One region of the Pararhizobium gei genome, then DNA from elsewhere that is predicted to be linked to it. Evidence: predicted binding sites of a transcription regulator. Region 1 holds the regulator's gene; each other region holds the start of a gene.
What was found. Region 1 encodes PhoB, which activates phosphate uptake and scavenging genes when phosphate is short. Its sites were predicted from a motif close to TGTCATNNANCTGTCAT; they were not measured.

Region 1 (4,211 bases):
CAAGCCAGATCGCTGCACAGCTCGGCGGCGTCAGTCGCAATGCGGTGATCGGCAAAGTGCACCGCCTATGCCTGCCCGGCCGCGCAAAGGCAGGCGGCAGCACAACGACCGCCACACGCACTAAGCGCCCGGCGCCAGTCATCGCTCCCCGTCCCCAGGCATACACCACCTCAACGCGTCCAGCCGCCCGACCGATGACACGTCAGGAAGACGCCGCCGTCATGGCGCAGGACGCCGAAATCGAAACTGTCGAACAGTATAAGGAAGCTCCGGCGGGCAATGTCGTGCTTCCCATGTCGCGCCGCCTGGTCCTGACGCAGTTGACCGATCGAACCTGCAAATGGCCGATCGGCGATCCGATGAAGGACGAGTTTCATTTTTGCGGCAACGATTCCCCGGACACGTCGCCCTACTGCACCTTCCATGCCAAGCTCGCCTATCAGCCATCGGCGGAACGTCGCCGGACACGGTGAAAAGAACAATTTGAGCCGATATCAGTCCTGCCGATGACCTCTGCAGGACTTTTTCGTTTCTGGTTGCCTCAGGCACAGTTTGAAAACTATGGTATCGCGGGAATGATCTGTAGAAAGGCTGCGTCAGCCGGAGACCCAAGATGCCGTCCACCGAACTGTTGCTCACCTTTTTCGTCACGACGGCGATCTTCGCGTATATTCCCGGTCCGGCAATGTTGTATGCGGCGGCCCAAACCATGGCGCATGGCCGCCGTGGCGGGATGCTGGCGTCGCTCGGCATCCACTTGGGCTGCTATGTTCATGTGGTGGCGGCTGCCACAGGGCTGTCGGTGCTGTTTCATGCCGTCCCCATGCTTTACATGGTGGTCAAACTGGCCGGCGCCGCTTACCTGATCTGGCTCGGTATCTCGTTGTTCAGGAGAAAAACCGAGGGGGAAACGGCGCTGCCCGCGATAGGGCCTAAGTCCGGACGCCGCGCTTTCATCGAGAGCATAACGGTCGAAGTCCTCAACCCGAAGACCGCGATATTTTTCGTCGCTTTCCTGCCGCAGTTCGTGGATGCATCCGCGACGCTGCCGGCCTGGGCGCAATTCCTCGTTCTGGGGACGATCGTCAACCTGATGTTTTCATCGGCAGACATCGTCTGCGTGCTTATGGCCGGCGCCCTGACACGCCGTCTTCGCAGATCGAACGGGGTGCAGCGGCTTGTACAAAAGCTTGGCGGCGGCATTCTTGTCGGTCTCGGTGCCCATCTCGCGCTTCAGCGAGGCTGACACGTGCGGACCGCGGTGACCATTTGCGATCAGCTTTCCAGGGAATAGCCTGCGCCGCGCACCGTTCGGATGACATCCTGCATGTTGGAGAAATTCAGCGCCTTTCGCAGACGTCCGACATGGACATCCACGGTGCGCTCGTCGACATAGATATCGTGTCCCCAGACGCCGTCCAGCAACTGGGATCGCGAAAAGACCCGGCCAGGAGAGGACATGAGGAACTCGAGCAGGCGAAACTCCGTCGGTCCCAGCCGGACTTCGCGGGTCTTGCGGTGGACGCGATGGGTTTCGCGGTCGAGCTCGATGTCGCCGCATTTCAGCAGCGTCGAGAGAACCTCGGGCTTGGCCCGGCGGAGCATCGCCTTGACGCGGGCCATGAGTTCCGGCGTCGAAAACGGCTTGACCACATAATCGTCGGCACCTGTCGCCAGGCCCCGGACCCGCTCGCTTTCTTCTCCGCGCGCGGTCAACATGATGATCGGCAGACGCTCGGTTTCGGAACGCTGTCGCAATCTGCGGCACAATTCTATGCCGGACACGCCCGGAAGCATCCAGTCCAGGATGAGAAGATCCGGCAAGCGCTCCTGCAGGCGGATTTCGGCTTCGTCGCCTCGATTGATGGTATCAACCTCGAAGCCTTCGGCCTCAAGATTGTATCGCAGGAGAACGCTCAACGCTTCTTCGTCTTCGACAACGGCAATTCTCGGCAGCATGGGGTCTCAACTCCTTGACGCCCGGCGCTCACAGCAGGGCTGTCACGCGGACGGCTCCTGGCCGTCCGCGCCGCATAAGTAGGAACTTACTTACATTTTAACCGGCGCTCGATCAGTTGCCGATTGCGCCGACCGTATTGGCGGTATCGTCCTTTGGACGCTCGCCAACCGGTTGCGCACCGGTCGCCATGTAAAAGATTGTCTCGGCGATGTTGGTCGCATGGTCGCCGATGCGTTCGATGTTCTTTGCGCAAAACAGCAAATGCGTGCACGGCGTGATGTTGCGCGGGTCTTCCATCATATAGGTAAGCAATTCACGGAACAGGGATGTGTAGATCGCATCGATCTCGTTGTCCCGTTCGCGAATGCCGTTGGCCTTTTCCGGAGAGCGCGACGCATAGACGTCGAGCACTTCCTTGAGCTGCATCAGCGCAAGTTCGGCAAGATGCTCGAGCCCGCGTGAAAGCTGGCGCGGCAGGCTTGCATTTGCTACGGCAATGACGCGCTTGGCGTTGTTCTTTCCCAGATCGCCGACACGCTCGAGATCGGCCGCGATCCGGATGGATCCCATGATTTCCCTGAGGTCGGCTGCCATCGGCTGGCGCTTGGCGATGGTGACGATTGCCTTGTCGCCGATCTGCCGCTCGGCCTCATCGAGAATGACATCATCCGAGATGACTTTCTGAGCCAGCGAAAGATCGGCATTCACCAATGCGCGAACCGATTCGGCGACCATCTGCTCGGCAAGCCCGCCCATTTCGGAAATGCGGCGCGTAAGGTATTTCAGGTCGTCGTCATAGACGGAAACAATATGCGTAGACATGGTTGGTGTTCCTTGCGTTCACAATCCAGATGAGGTGCGGGGCTCAGGCATCAGCCGAAGCGGCCCATGATGTAATCCTGGGTGCGCTGGTCATCCGGATTGGTGAACATCTTGTCGGTATCATTTTCTTCGACGAGGTTGCCCAGATGGAACATGGCGGTCCGCTGGGAAACGCGCGCAGCCTGCTGCATCGAGTGGGTGACGATGACGATCGTGTAGTTGGCCCGCAGTTCGTGGATCAGTTCCTCGACCTTGGCGGTCGCGATCGGATCGAGCGCGGAGCATGGCTCATCCATCAGGATGACCTCCGGGCTGACGGCAACGGCGCGCGCGATGCACAGGCGCTGCTGCTGACCACCGGACAGACCGGTGCCGGATTCATGCAGGCGATCCTTGACCTCGTTCCAGAGACCGGCCTTCTGAAGGCTGCTTTCGACGATCTGGTCGAATTCGGCTTTGGTGCGGGCGAGACCGTGGATCTTCGGACCATAGGTGACGTTTTCGTAGATCGATTTCGGGAACGGGTTCGGCTTCTGGAAGACCATCCCGACGCGGGCGCGCAATTCGACAACGTCGATGGTCTGATCGTAAATATCGCCGTCATCGAGCATGATCTTGCCGGTGACCCGGCAGCTGTCGATCGTGTCATTCATCCGGTTCAAGCAACGCAGGAAGGTCGACTTGCCGCAACCGGACGGGCCGATCAGGGCGGTGACGGTGTTTTCGCGGACGTTGAGGTTCACATCGAACAGCGCACGCTTTTCGCCGTAATAGACCGAAACGTCCTTCCCGGTCATTTTGTAGGGAACGTTACTCATCTTCTGGTCCAGCGCCTTTTCAACTGCTGCTTCTGACATCATGTTCATGTTTCTACCTCACTACCAGCGACGCTCAAAGCGACGCCGCAACAGGATTGCTCCAAGGTTCATGACGACGAGGAAGATCAGGAGAACCATGATCGCACCCGAGGTCCGTTCGACAAATGCACGTTCGGCTTCGTTCGCCCACATATAGATCTGCACCGGCAGCGCGGTGGACGGCTCCATCGGAGAGCCTGGATAATCGACTACGAAGGCGACCATGCCGATCAGGAGCAGCGGCGCGGTTTCGCCGAGCGCATGCGCCAGACCGATGATCGTGCCGGTGAGCACGCCGGGCATGGCGAGCGGCAGGACGTGATGGAAGATGGTCTGCATCTTCGAGGCGCCAAGCCCGAGAGCCGCTGCCCGGATCGACGGTGGCACTGCCTTCAGCGCAGCGCGGGTTGCAATGATGATCGTCGGAAGCGTCATCAGTGTCAGCACCAGGCCGCCGACAAGAGCCGCCGAGCGCGGCATGCCGGCGAAGTTGATGAAGATCGACAGACCGAGAAGACCATAGACGATCGACGGCACGGCGGCGAGGTTGTTGATATTGACCTCGATCAGAT
Region 2 (4,211 bases), 140 kb from region 1:
ATCTCGAGCATTTCCTCGAACGCGATCTTCTTCATACGGCGAGCCTTGGGCTCGATGCGCGGGTCGGTCGTATAGACGCCGTCGACATCGGTATAGATATCGCAGCGATCCGCCTTGATCGCAGCGGCGATCGCAACCGCCGAGGTGTCAGACCCGCCGCGTCCGAGCGTCGCGATGCGGTTGTCCGGCCCCAGCCCCTGGAAGCCAGCGATCACGGCCACCTGTCCCTCGCCGAAACGCCGGATGAGTTCGGAGCCGTCGATCTCCATGATCCGCGCCGCACCATGGGCATTGTCCGTGCGGATGGGGATCTGCCAGCCCTGCCAGGAGCGGGCATTGATGCCGATATTCTGCAAAGCCAGCGCCAATAGCCCCGAGGTCACCTGTTCGCCCGAGGCGACAACCGCGTCGTACTCGCGGGCATCATGCATCGGCGAAGCATCGCGCGTCCAGGCGACAAGCTCGTTTGTCTTGCCGGACATGGCAGAGACCACGACAGCCACATCGTGGCCAGCATCGACCTCGCGTTTGACATGGCGCGCCACATTCCTGATGCGATCCATATCCGCGACGGACGTGCCGCCGAATTTCATCACGATGCGTGCCATATGCCTCAACCGGTATTGCCTGTCGCGCCTGTTCGCGCCTGCTTTTTAGACGTTGGCGGTCTCATAGCGAAATTGGTGTCGGGGTGCAATGGCGGGGACGCGGCGCATTGAAGCCGCTGCTTCATTCGCTGCTAAACTGCTGTGAAGTAACGGCAGTCCGGTACCCGGTTTGGATCGAGAGCGAATTCAGTCATTGCGACGATCCTCGCCTGCACAGCTTGCTTCGCCTGAAGGGTCTCTCCGCTCGTCTCATGCTGGACAAAGGAGGTAGCCGGGAAGCGCTGCTGTCAATTGACTGGCGGTATTAGAGTGTCCGGCGATCGTACCGTCAGGGACGTTAATGGAAGCAGGTCGCCCGGCGTGCGGGCGACCTGAACAATGTCAGCCGTTCACCTTCATGACGGCAATTGTCGTCAGCTTGGCATTGGCAGCCTTTTCCTGATCGAGAATTTCGCTCAGGAGAATATGGCCCTCTTCATTCCCGAGAACCTTTGCCCATTCGCGAAGCGAACCGTACCGTGCGATCTCATAGTGTTCGACAGCCTGGGCCGCTGCCAGCAGTCCCGCGTCGAGCGCCGCTCCCTTCGCTTCCTCGATCAGACCATCCGCTTCCTTGAGCAATCCTTCGATTGCATCACATTTCACCGCTTCGGGCTTTTTGTCGATTGTTGCAAAGACCTTCTTCAAAGTCGCAATCTGGCCCTTGGTCTCTTCGAGATGCGCCTCGATAGCTTGCTTGAGTTGTGGCTCCTTGACGGCTTTCGCGACTTTGGGCAGGGCTTTGGCGATAGCATTTTCGGCGTAATAGATGTCCTGCAGGGTATGCTCGAACAGATCGGCGAGAGTGTCCATTATGATGTCCTTATCGGGTTCGATACAAAAGGATAGGTACAAAAAAGCCCACCGTGGAAACGGCGGGCTTACTATCAATCGACCAGGCTCAAGCCTTATCGATGACGTTCTTCACGGCTTCCTTGGCTTCGCCCTTGGCCTGCTGGGCATCACCCTTGGCTTCCTGTACGGCGCCCTCGGCCTGCATCTCGCGGTTGTCGAGAGCATCACCGACGCCCTGCTTGGCCTTGCCGACCATTTCGTTTACCTTGCCGGAAACCTTGTCTGATACGCTACCCATGTAAATCTCCTTTCGGAGCGGAAGTGCTCCTATGCACCGACAACGGCTGGTATCGGCAATTGTTCCCTTCAGCGTCTCGCCCGGGGCAGCTTTACGGGGGACCGGCTGGGCTTGGAGCGCTGTCGAGAACCCACCCCGCAGCGCTGTTGCACGACAAATTCCGCCGCCGGCCAGCTGTCATACGGCTGTCATCAAACATTGTTCCTGTCTCTTCGATCAACAGGAACACGACCCATGATGGACCAGCTCAGCCGCATCAAAGCGGAAATTGCCGACAGCTTCGACGAGGAGCTGGAAATGCAGATGGAGGAAGACCGGCTCGACGAGCTGGTCGCCGAGGGCATGTCGGAAGAAGCCGAACCGACGATCGACCGCAAGCTCTATTTCCGCGAACTTTTCCGGCTTCAGCACGAACTGGTGCGCCTGCAGGATTGGGTCCAGCACAAGAAGCTCAAGGTCGTGGTGCTGTTCGAGGGCCGCGATTCCGCCGGCAAGGGCGGCGCCATCAAGCGCGTCACCCAGCGGCTCAATCCGCGCGTCTGCCGCGTGGTGGCCCTGCCCGCCCCGACCGAGCGCGAAAAAAGCCAGTGGTATTTCCAGCGTTACGTGCCGCATCTGCCGACATCCGGCGAGATGGTGCTGTTCGACCGCTCCTGGTACAACCGCGCCGGCGTCGAGCGCGTCATGGGCTTCTGCACGCCGGAAGAGCTCGACGAATTTTTCCGCACCGTGCCGGAATTCGAGCGCATGCTGGTCCGCTCCGGTATCATCCTGATCAAATACTGGTTCTCGATCACCGACGAGGAGCAGGAATTCCGCTTCAAGATGCGCATCCACGATCCGCTGAAACAGTGGAAACTCTCGCCCATGGACATGGAAAGCCGCATCCATTGGGAAGAATACACCAAGGCCAAGGAAGAAATGCTGGCCAAAACCCATTCGGAGGACGCACCGTGGTGGGTGGTCCAGGCCGTCGACAAGAAGAAGGCGCGCCTCAACTGCATCGCCCATCTCTTGGCCCAAATCCCCTATGAGGACGTGCCCAAGCCCGAGATCCAACTCCCCGACCGCATCCGCCACGACGACTACATCCGCCATCCGGTGCCGGACGAGTTGTACGTGCCGGAAGTCTATTGATCGGTTCACATCAGGCGATCAACAGGTGCTCTCTTCGGGACTCTAAGCAGACAAAATGCAAGAACATTGCAAGCAATCAGCATTGCCCCGGAGAAATTAGGCGGAAACCTCGAATAGTACCCGGTATCATACAAATTACCGAGAATTTCCGCATTAGCCTCGAAGCAAATAAAAAATGAAATAAAGAATAAAACTCCAAAAACAGAATAACTCATAATAAAAAATAGAAAATAATTTATTCTCTCCATTTTTACCACGTTGTATGATGTGTACAAGCAGCTAAAAATGAGAGATGCCGCGTGAATATTCAAAAAAACACCCGTCATATAGTAGACGTCTGGATATAATATTTGCCCCATGGTCGTTGCGGCACCCGAAACAAAATATGCTATGTGACCTGTGGCGGTACAAAATAGATAAGCTGATACCGTCATTGAAAGAGCAAGAATCCACCTGACAGCCTTGCGCTCCAAAAAATTCTGCCAGAACCTTTCCATGTTGCTCAAAATCTGAAACCTGCCAGCCGTCATGTTACTATTCTCCGAACACACCACTCAAAACCGGCAGCTGTCTTGAAGTCAACGTCCTCTTAGGCAACAGCCCCCTTCTTCCGCACCACCACCGCCAGATACGCCGCCTGCAACTCGGAAAACACCGAACGCTCCGGCGCGGGCGCACCCAGATGCAAGGACCGCAGTTCTTCCATGAACACCTCCCACAGGGCCGGTCCGCCCTCTTCCAGAATTTCGGCGCGGATCGACAGCTCTTCCGATGCCGGGGCATGCCGCCGCCCCCAGGCGCCCATCTGCGCCAAAAGCGGCACCAGTTGGATGGCCGGCTCGGTCAGGCTGTAGATGCCCTTCTGCTTGTGGCTCGGATCGTCGCGCCGCGAGATCAGCCCGGATTCGGTAAGCCGCTTCAGCCGGTCGGCGAGAATGTTGGAGGCAATCCCCTCTTCCGAGTGACCGAGAAGCTCGCGAAAATGCCGGCGATTGCCAAACATCAGGTCGCGGATGATGATCAGGCTCCAGCGGTCGCCGAGCATTTCCAGCGTCAGGTTGATCGGGCAACCCGACCGGTGCGAAGCGTCCATTTGCATCCTCGATTTAAACCGGTTGCAATATAGGATCGGTAAGGCTACAAAACAACCAATTGCAGTTCGCAATCAGTTTTGGAGGAAACAGAATGAAACCGCAGCTTTTCGCCCATCCGTTTTCGTCCTACTGTCAGAAGGTGCTGATCGCGCTCTATGAAAACGGCACGGATTTCGACTATCTGATGCTTGACCCCGATCATGCTGACATTCTTGCCGAGTGGCAGGCGATCTGGCCGGT
Region 3 (4,211 bases), 2.1 Mb from region 1:
ATGCCAGCGGTTATTACTATCATGCCAAGCGCAAGGGCCTGCTCGACACTTTGGGCATGCGGTAGCCAAAAGCTATTCCCCACGCACCACCGAGGCTTGAAAGTGTCTCTCAGTTGATCGCTTCGATGATTCTGGCACCCAATATCCGGGCGTCGTAGCCGAGGCGCGATGGCGTGAGGCCAAGACGCACGACAGCAAGGCCCTGCGACGGAATGAGCAGGACGGTTTGTCCGTCATGCCCCTGCAGCCAGTAAGCGTCCTCCGGCAGCGGCGGCCCACCTTCCCGCCCATACCGGGCCCAGACATGCCCCGCGCCATAACGGCCATTCGACGCCTTCGTCGGGCTGCGCATGAAGGTTACGAAATCCGGCGGCAAAATCTGCTCGCCGTTCCAGCTTCCGTTCTGCAGAAGGAAAAGACCGAACCGCGCCCAGTCGCGCGCCGTTGCATACATGTAGGACGAGCCGACGAAGGTGCCGTGCGCGTCTGGCTCGATGACGGCGCTTGTCATGCCCAGCGGCCGGAACAGCGCCGCCCTTGGAAAGGTCAGCGCCTCCCGCACGCTTCCAAACGTGTTCATCCAGAGCCGTGACAGGATCATCGACGCGCCGCTGGAATAACTGAAACGATCGCCCGGTTTGGCTTCCAACGGCCTGGAGGCGGCAAAGCGCGCCATGTCTCCTTCCAGGTAAAGCATACGGGTCACGTCGGTCACATTGCCATAGTCCTCGTTGAACCGAAGGCCGCTCTGCATGGCAAGCAGGTCGGAAAGCCTGATCTGGCTGCGCGGGTCGTTGCGCCATTGCGGCAGAAGCTCGGTCCTGTCGAGCGCCATCTGACCGTCGCGGATGCGGATGCCGATCAATGCCGCAGTCACGGTCTTGGTCATGGACCATCCCAGCAGCGGCGTCGCGCTGTCGAAACCCTCGCCATAGGCCTCGCCGACGATCCGCCCGTTTTTGACCACCACGACCGCGCGCATGCCCGGACCGGCAAGCTGCGCGTCCGAGAGTAAGCCCTGAACCGATGGATTGATGCTGGCGCCACTGCCATCGGGCCAGGGTTTCGCGTCGTCGATCTCCGGCATGCGCCGCCGCAATTGCCGATTGCCGGGAAAGGCGGCGAATTCACCCTCGGTCACATTGGTGCAGCCGAGACCTTCGCGATAGATGGCATGGGCGGGTGCGGCGAAGCCGAACATCCGCGCCGTTACCGTCTTGCGGGTCTGATCGACGGAGACCCTGACCAGACGAAGCAACGGATGCCCGGGTGCCTGTACGTCCTCGGCGAGAACCCTGTCCGCTTCCCGTCCGGCGAGGAAGACATTCGAGCAGACAATTTTCGCGGCATAACCATCGCCGACGCGCAGCAGTTCTGGCGGCAGGATCACCAGCCATCCGGCGACGGCGGCAAGAACCGCCGAAACCGATCCTGCAAGCCACAATAGTCGTCTGCGCATCATAGTGCCTCTGCTTCGCCGGACCCACCAAAACAGGATTCCCATCCTTTAGGAAGCGTTTATGACGATCACAATGGCGCGACCGCCGTTTGTGCCCATCAGCCGACGGGAACGGCATAAGCCAGAACACGATGCTGGGCTCCGTCATCAAAGTGTAGCGGACTCGCCCTAGAAGCTCGCCCATCGTCAACGGATGGCAGGTGACATGACCGATTTCGCACCCGGCGCAGGCTACGGCAAAAGCAACCGCAAGCTCAAGACCGCCTTGATACAACACAAGGCCCTGACGCTGGACGGATTGTCGGAACGGCTCTTCGGCCTGCTTTTCTCCGGCCTCGTCTACCCACAGATCTGGGAAGACCCGGCCGTCGACATGGAAGCGATGCAGATCCGGCCCGAGCATCACATCGTCACCATCGGTTCCGGCGGCTGCAACATGCTCGCCTATTCGTCCGCGTTTCCGGAGCGTATCGACGTGGTGGATCTCAATCCGCACCACATCGCCCTCAACAAACTGAAACTTGCCGCCTTCCGCCATCTGCCGTCGCATGCGGATGTGGTCCGCTTTCTGGCCCGGCACGACATGAAGAGCAATATTCAGGCTTTCGACATGTTCATCGCCCCGAGGCTCGACAGTGCCACGCGTGCTTACTGGAATCGGCGCGGCCTCAACGGGCGCCGCCGCATCGGCGTGTTCGGCGAAAACATCTATCGCACCGGCCTGCTCGGCAGGTTCATTGGTCTTGGCCATCTTCTCGCCCGGCTTCATGGCGTCGACCCCACCGAAATTGCCAATGCCCGCTCCATGCGCGAGCAGCGGCAATTCTTCGATGAACGGCTGGCGCCCCTGTTCGATCGCCCGGTTGTCCGTTGGCTGACCAGCCGCAAGAGCTCGCTGTTCGGTCTCGGCATTCCTCCACGCCAGTTCGATGAGCTCGCAAGTCTCAGCAGCGAAAAATCGCTGGCAGGCGTGCTGCGCCAGCGTCTGGAAAAGCTGTCCTGTCATTTTCCGATGAAGGAAAACTATTTTGCCTGGCAGGCCTTCGCACGGCGTTATCCCATGCCGCATGAGGGCGAGTTGCCTCTCTATCTGCAGGCCGAACGGCACGAAGCGATCCGTAACAATGCCGAACGCGTCCACGTGCACCACGCCAGCTTCACCGAACTGCTCGCCAAAAAATCCGCCGACTGCGTCGATCGTTATGTCCTTCTTGATGCGCAAGACTGGATGAGCGACCGGCAGCTCAACGAACTCTGGACCGAGATCACCCGCACATCGGCCGAGGGTGCGGTCGTGATTTTCCGGACCGCAGCCGAAGACAGCATTCTGGAAGGCCGGGTTTCGCCGGCCCTGCTCGATCAGTGGCGCTACGATGCCGCACAATCGCAGGCGCTGAACCTGAAGGATCGCTCGGCCATCTATGGCGGCTTTCATATCTACAGGAAGGCGGCATGACGGCCGCCCGTTCCACCGTCGATCCCGGTCACGCCGAGCGCATGGACAGGATGTATCGCACCCAGCGGCACATCTACGACCTGACCAGAAAATACTATCTCTTCGGGCGTGACACGCTGATTGAAACGCTCGATGTCCCTCCCGGCGGCAGTGTGCTGGAAGTGGGCTGCGGCACGGGCCGCAACCTGGCCCTTATCGGCCGCCGCTACCCGAAATCGCGCCTGTTCGGTCTCGATATTTCCGCCGAGATGATCGCCTCTGCGGAAGCCAAGCTGAAGCGCACCGGCGCCAGCAACGCAATCCTGCGCATCGCCGACGCCACGGATTTCGACGCTTTCGCTTTCGGAGAGGCCGGCTTCGACCGTGTCGTCATTTCCTATTCCCTGTCGATGATCCCCGATTGGAACATGGCGATTGATGCGGCAATCGCGGCGCTGAAGCCCGGTGGAAGCCTCCACATCGCCGACTTCGGTCAGCAGGAACGGTTGCCCCGGATTTTCCGCATCCTTCTTCAGGCTTGGCTGAAGCGTTTTCATGTCACGCCGCGTGCCAGTCTTAAATCGGTCCTGAACCGCAAAGCCGCTCAAAACGGCGACGCGGTCGAATTCCACCCGCTCGGCCGCGGCTATGCCTGGCTGTTCACCTATCACCGTAGCAGCGACGCCGCGCAGGCAAGCTCCAGGTAACCCAGCCATCCTATACCATCGGCAAGCGACTTGCCGTGTGACGGCTGTTGACGCAATTGTTGCTTGAAAATAACTGAATTTTTACGATGATAGGGTGAAGATGAGGCTCGAGCCTCCGGGGATTACGACATTAACGGGTATTATCGTGTGAGGCAGCATCGTCGATCGTTTCGGAACGGATCCCCCATGCGCCGGCTATTTCTGGCTCTCCTGCCTATCGTGACACTTCTGTCCGCCTGCACCTCGACGGATTACGATCTCGTCTCGACCGCGTCGATCCCGCCAAAATTTCAGGACAAGGATCCGCAGGATTTCGGTGTGAAGACGCCGAACCACCACACGATCCACGGCATCGACGTTTCCAAGTGGCAGGGCGACGTCGATTGGGCCAAGGTCAGGGCGTCCGGCGTCGCTTTCGCCTTCATCAAGGCGACGGAAGGCAAGGACCGGGTCGATGCGCGCTTCAACGAGTACTGGCAACGCGCCCGTGCCGCAGGCCTCCCCTACGCGCCTTATCATTTCTATTATTTCTGCTCGACGGCCGACCAGCAGGCCGATTGGTTCATCGCCAATGTGCCCAAGAGCGCCGTGCATCTTCCGCCGGTGCTCG
Region 4 (4,211 bases), 1.8 Mb from region 1:
TCCTCTTGATCATCATCGGTCCGGGCGCTGCGCCCGGCAAAGCTGCCCTCTCATAATGGCCCGCATTGAATCGGGCAACGGCATTTGCGCCCTCTCCGGTCGCTGGCGCATGATCGGCAGCATCACATCGATTCGCGAGGGGCGGATCGCCGGGGAGACACTATGTTCGATATCCGCGAGTTCATCGACGATCTGGCGCGCTCCGTGGCGTTCCTCAGCCGCATCCATATGCCGCAACGCCATTTCGTCGGTTTCGACGGCCGTCTCAGCCGCGCCGTCCGGGCTTTCCCGCTCGCCGGCATACTGATCGTGCTGCCGGCCGCGGCCCTCGTTTCCGTGTTCAGCGCCATCGGTGCATCGCCTCTCTTCACCGCCTTCACCGCCATCGCCGTGCAGGCTCTGATCACTGGCGCCCTGCACGAGGACGGGCTCGGCGATACGGCAGACGGGCTCGGCGGCGGCAGGACCAGGGAAAGCGCGCTGATCATCATGAAGGACAGCCGCATCGGCTCCTATGGCGCGGTCGCGCTGATCCTCTCATTCGGCCTCAGAAGCTCCGCCCTTGCCGCTGTCATCCCGTTGCTTTCGCCCAGCGGCGCCGGCCTGCTCGTGCTGGCAGTCGCCGCAATCAGCCGCACGGCCATGGTCTGGCACTGGTCGAAGCTGCCGCCCGCCCGCCGCGACGGCGTCGCCGCCTCGGCCGGCGAGCCGGACGCCACGGCTGCAAATGTCGCCCTCGGGCTCGGCATCGTCTCGGCGGCCCTGCTTCTGCTTCTCTCCGGCGCGCCCCTGCTGGCCGTCGTCCTGGCCATCGCCGCCTCCGCTGCAACGGTCGCCGCCTTCCATCCGATCGTCGACGGCAAGATCGGCGGCTACACCGGCGACACGATCGGCGCGACCCAGCAGTTAACAGAAATCGCCGTTCTCGCCGCCCTTGCGCTGACCGTCTGAAACGCCGATATAAATTCAAGCTTCATTTTGACGGACGCCACACCCTCTATGGAATCGCCTTGCATCCTCGTCTGTTCGATCGACATGAAGACCGGCTATTGCTTCGGCTGCGGCCGCACGAGCGCTGAAATCGGCGCATGGACGCTGTACTCCTCCGAGGAGCGCCGCAGCATCATGGACAGCCTCCCCGCCCGCATGGAAACCTTGGAACGAAAGCCCCGCCGCGAAACGCGCCGCACCCGCATGGCTCGCGAAAGGGTCGGTGGCGAATGAGACTGCTGGTCGTTCTTCTCGGCGTGCTTGCCGTCGGGCTCATCTTTCTCATCCTCAACCATGACAGCGGCCGCACCTTCGGAATTGTCAATGACGATTTCGGCCGGTTGCTGACACTGGGAGCGCTGGGAGTTCTGTTAAGCGCGGGTATCGTGCGAAGCCGCCGCACAATTGGCGAGAGCCTGCTTCAGTTCGCAATCTGGGCTTTGATCGTCCTCGCCCTGGTCACCGCCTATCTCTACCGCAGCGATCTGGAATCCTTCGGCAGCCGCCTTGCCGCCGGCCTCGTTCCCGGCCGCGCAACCGTCTTCACGGACAATGAAGGCATACAGGAAGTCGTTCTGCACAAGGTAATGAACGGGCATTTCGAGACACCGGTCGAGATCGATGGAAAAACCGTGCCGATGCTCGTCGACACAGGCGCCAGCACCGTCGCCCTGTCCTACGAGGATGCCGAGACGCTCGGCCTTGACCCGGCAAGCCTCGCCTTTACCCAGACCGTCATGACTGCCAACGGCATGGCGCTTGCAGCCCCCGTCACATTGGCGCGGGTATCGATCGGCCCCATCGTCCGCACCGATGTCCGCGCCACGGTCGCGGAAGAAGGCAAGCTCGACCAGAGCCTGCTTGGCATGAGCTTTCTCTCGACGCTGGATTTTCTTCAGATGCAGACGGACGAGCTGCGGCTGCGGGATTAGCCCACAGGAAAACCGTTCATTGCTGCTGATGGCTTTGTGCGCAAGCGCCGATGTCATCCGCCTGTCATGTGACAATGATGTCTCTTGGGCCATCATGCGCTGCCGCGCATTCCTTTCAGGTGGCGGCGCGAGCAAGGACATGCCTATGGCTATCGCTTTCGCCGCCGCAGCGGCCATCCTCATCGCCATCAATCTTCTCAGCATCATCATCGCCGGCTGGCGAATGGTGCGAACAGGAACCCCCGCCCCGCCGGTCATGGAGCGCTCGCCCGTCTCGATCGTGGTTCCATCTAACGGGATCGAGCCTTTCACGACGGAAACCCTGGCGCGCGCTTTCGCGCTCGACTGGCCGCAATATGAACTGATTTTCTGCGTCGCCAGCCCGCGCGATCCGGTCATCGCCGAGATGCGCAAGGCGATGGCCGCACATCCTGCGGTTCACGCCCGCATCCTCACCGGCGAGGACCGGATCAGCGCCAATCCCAAACTCAACAACTGCGTCAAGGGCTGGAAGGCTGCACGGCATGACTGGGTGGTCCTTGCCGATTCGAACGTGTTGATGCCGAGGGATTATGTGGCCCATCTGATGGCAGGCCGGCGCAAGAATACCGGCCTCGTCTGCTCGACACCGATCGGCGCGCGACCGCAAGGTTTCTGGGCCGAGGTCGAATGCATGTTCCTGAACACGCAGCAGGCCCGATGGCAATATGCCGGTGAAGCCGTTGGCTTCGGATTCGCGCAGGGCAAAAGCATGCTCTGGTTCAAGCCGCTGCTGGACGGCAATGGCGGCATTGAGGCGCTGGCAAACGAAATCGCCGAGGATGCCGCCGCGACAAAGCTGGTCAATCGCCTCGGCTACAAGGTGCATCTGGTCTCCTCGCCCTTCGACCAGCCGCTTGGCCGCCGCAGCCGTCACGAGGTCTGGTCGCGTCAGGCCCGCTGGGCGCGCCTGCGGCGCGTCACCTTCCCGCTGTTCTTCGCACCGGAAGTTCTGCTTGGAGCCCTGCCCCCGCTTCTTTTCGCCGTCACCGCCGCCATTCTTTTCGGCGTCAATGCCTATGCGGTCGCCGCCGCCGTCACTGCGGCGATCTATCTGCCGGAACTGGCGCTCGGCCTTGCCAAGGGTTGGCGCGTCTCGTTCCTGTCCCTGCCCGCCATCATCGTTCGCGACGTCATGCTGCCCCTGGTCTGGATCCGAAGCTGGGGCAGCGGCGCCTTTGTCTGGCGCGGCAATGCCATGACGATCGGCACGAAAGATTGCGAATTGGAGGAGGCGGTGTAGTAAAGGTGGCGAACAGCGAATAGTTCGCCACCTACTATTCGCTAACCGCTCCCTACGCCCTTAACCGGTAACCCGTCCTGAAGATCCACGTCAGCAGCCCCATCAGCAGCGCCAGAAAAGCGACGATGATGGCAAAACTCACGACCGGGTTGACATCCGCGATCTCGAAGAAGCTCCATCGGAAGCCGCTGATCAGGTAGAGCACCGGATTGAAATGGCTGACGGCCTGCCAGAAGGGCGGCAGCATGTTGACGGAGTAAAAGCTGCCGCCGAGAAACACCAGCGGCGGAACGACCAGCATCGGGATGAGGTTCAACTGCTCGAAATCCTTCGCCCAGATGCCGATGATGAAGCCGAACAGGCTGAAGGTCACCGCCGTCAGCACGAAGAACAGCAGCATCACGAAGGGATGGGCAATCGACAAATCAACGAAGAGCGAGGCCGTCGCAAGGATGATCAGCCCGATCATCATGCCCTTGGTCGCCGCCGCCCCGACATAGCCGAGCACGATCTCCGTCATTGACACCGGCGAGGACAGAAGCTCGTAGATCGTGCCGGTAAATTTCGGAAAATAGATGCCGAACGAGCCGTTGCCGATGCACTGCGTCAACAGCGTCAGCATGATCAGCCCGGGGGTGATGAAAGCGCCGTAGGACACGCCTTCGATCTCCTGGATGCGCGACCCGATCGCCGCGCCGAAGACGATAAAATAGAGCGAGGTGGAAATGACCGGCGAGACGACGCTCTGCAGAAGCGTGCGCCGCGTGCGGGCCATCTCGAAGAAATAGATCGACTTGACCGCTTCGAAATTCATGCGTCGGCTCCCACCAGTTCCACGAAAATATCCTCGAGCGAACTTTGCCGCGTCGAGATGTCCTTGAGCCGGATCCCGGCTTCCGCCAGCGCCGTCAAAAGCGTGGTGATGCCGGTGCGTTCGCCGGCCGTGTCGTAGTCGTAAATGAGGAAAGATCCGTCATCCTCGATCTTGAGATCATAGGCGGACAGGG

Region 2: a site for PhoB is predicted at 1,916-1,932, ahead of ppk2 (polyphosphate kinase 2). Genes of this name have one in related genera too.
Region 3: a site for PhoB is predicted at 1,602-1,618, ahead of PY308_RS13880 (BtaA family protein). Genes of this name have one in related genera too.
Region 4: a site for PhoB is predicted at 1,974-1,990, ahead of PY308_RS12710 (ceramide glucosyltransferase). Genes of this name have one in related genera too.

What each region holds. Positions count from the first base shown of each region.
Region 1 covers NZ_CP119409.1:797,508-801,718, reverse strand. Annotated here, with positions in the region: gene PY308_RS03760 (GcrA family cell cycle regulator) at 1-473, shown strand, start outside; gene PY308_RS03755 (LysE family translocator) at 614-1,246, shown strand; gene phoB (phosphate regulon transcriptional regulator PhoB) at 1,276-1,959, opposite strand; gene phoU (phosphate signaling complex protein PhoU) at 2,072-2,782, opposite strand; gene pstB (phosphate ABC transporter ATP-binding protein PstB) at 2,833-3,648, opposite strand; gene pstA (phosphate ABC transporter permease PstA) at 3,661-4,211, opposite strand, start outside.
Region 2 covers NZ_CP119409.1:936,508-940,718, reverse strand. Annotated here, with positions in the region: gene PY308_RS04435 (aspartate kinase) at 1-608, opposite strand, end outside; gene PY308_RS04430 (YciE/YciF ferroxidase family protein) at 990-1,460, opposite strand; gene PY308_RS04425 (CsbD family protein) at 1,549-1,740, opposite strand; gene ppk2 (polyphosphate kinase 2) at 1,975-2,877, shown strand; gene PY308_RS04415 (hypothetical protein) at 2,883-3,407, opposite strand; gene PY308_RS04410 (winged helix-turn-helix transcriptional regulator) at 3,467-3,970, opposite strand; gene PY308_RS04405 (glutathione S-transferase family protein) at 4,063-4,211, shown strand, end outside.
Region 3 covers NZ_CP119409.1:2,849,992-2,854,202, forward strand. Annotated here, with positions in the region: gene PY308_RS13870 (lytic transglycosylase domain-containing protein) at 1-65, shown strand, start outside; gene PY308_RS13875 (serine hydrolase domain-containing protein) at 110-1,459, opposite strand; gene PY308_RS13880 (BtaA family protein) at 1,665-2,915, shown strand; gene PY308_RS13885 (class I SAM-dependent methyltransferase) at 2,912-3,601, shown strand; gene PY308_RS13890 (glycoside hydrolase family 25 protein) at 3,788-4,211, shown strand, end outside.
Region 4 covers NZ_CP119409.1:2,594,628-2,598,838, forward strand. Annotated here, with positions in the region: gene PY308_RS12695 (adenosylcobinamide-GDP ribazoletransferase) at 163-951, shown strand; gene PY308_RS12700 (DUF1289 domain-containing protein) at 1,000-1,224, shown strand; gene PY308_RS12705 (retropepsin-like aspartic protease family protein) at 1,221-1,922, shown strand; gene PY308_RS12710 (ceramide glucosyltransferase) at 2,068-3,204, shown strand; gene PY308_RS12715 (ABC transporter permease) at 3,257-4,018, opposite strand; gene PY308_RS12720 (ABC transporter ATP-binding protein) at 4,015-4,211, opposite strand, start outside.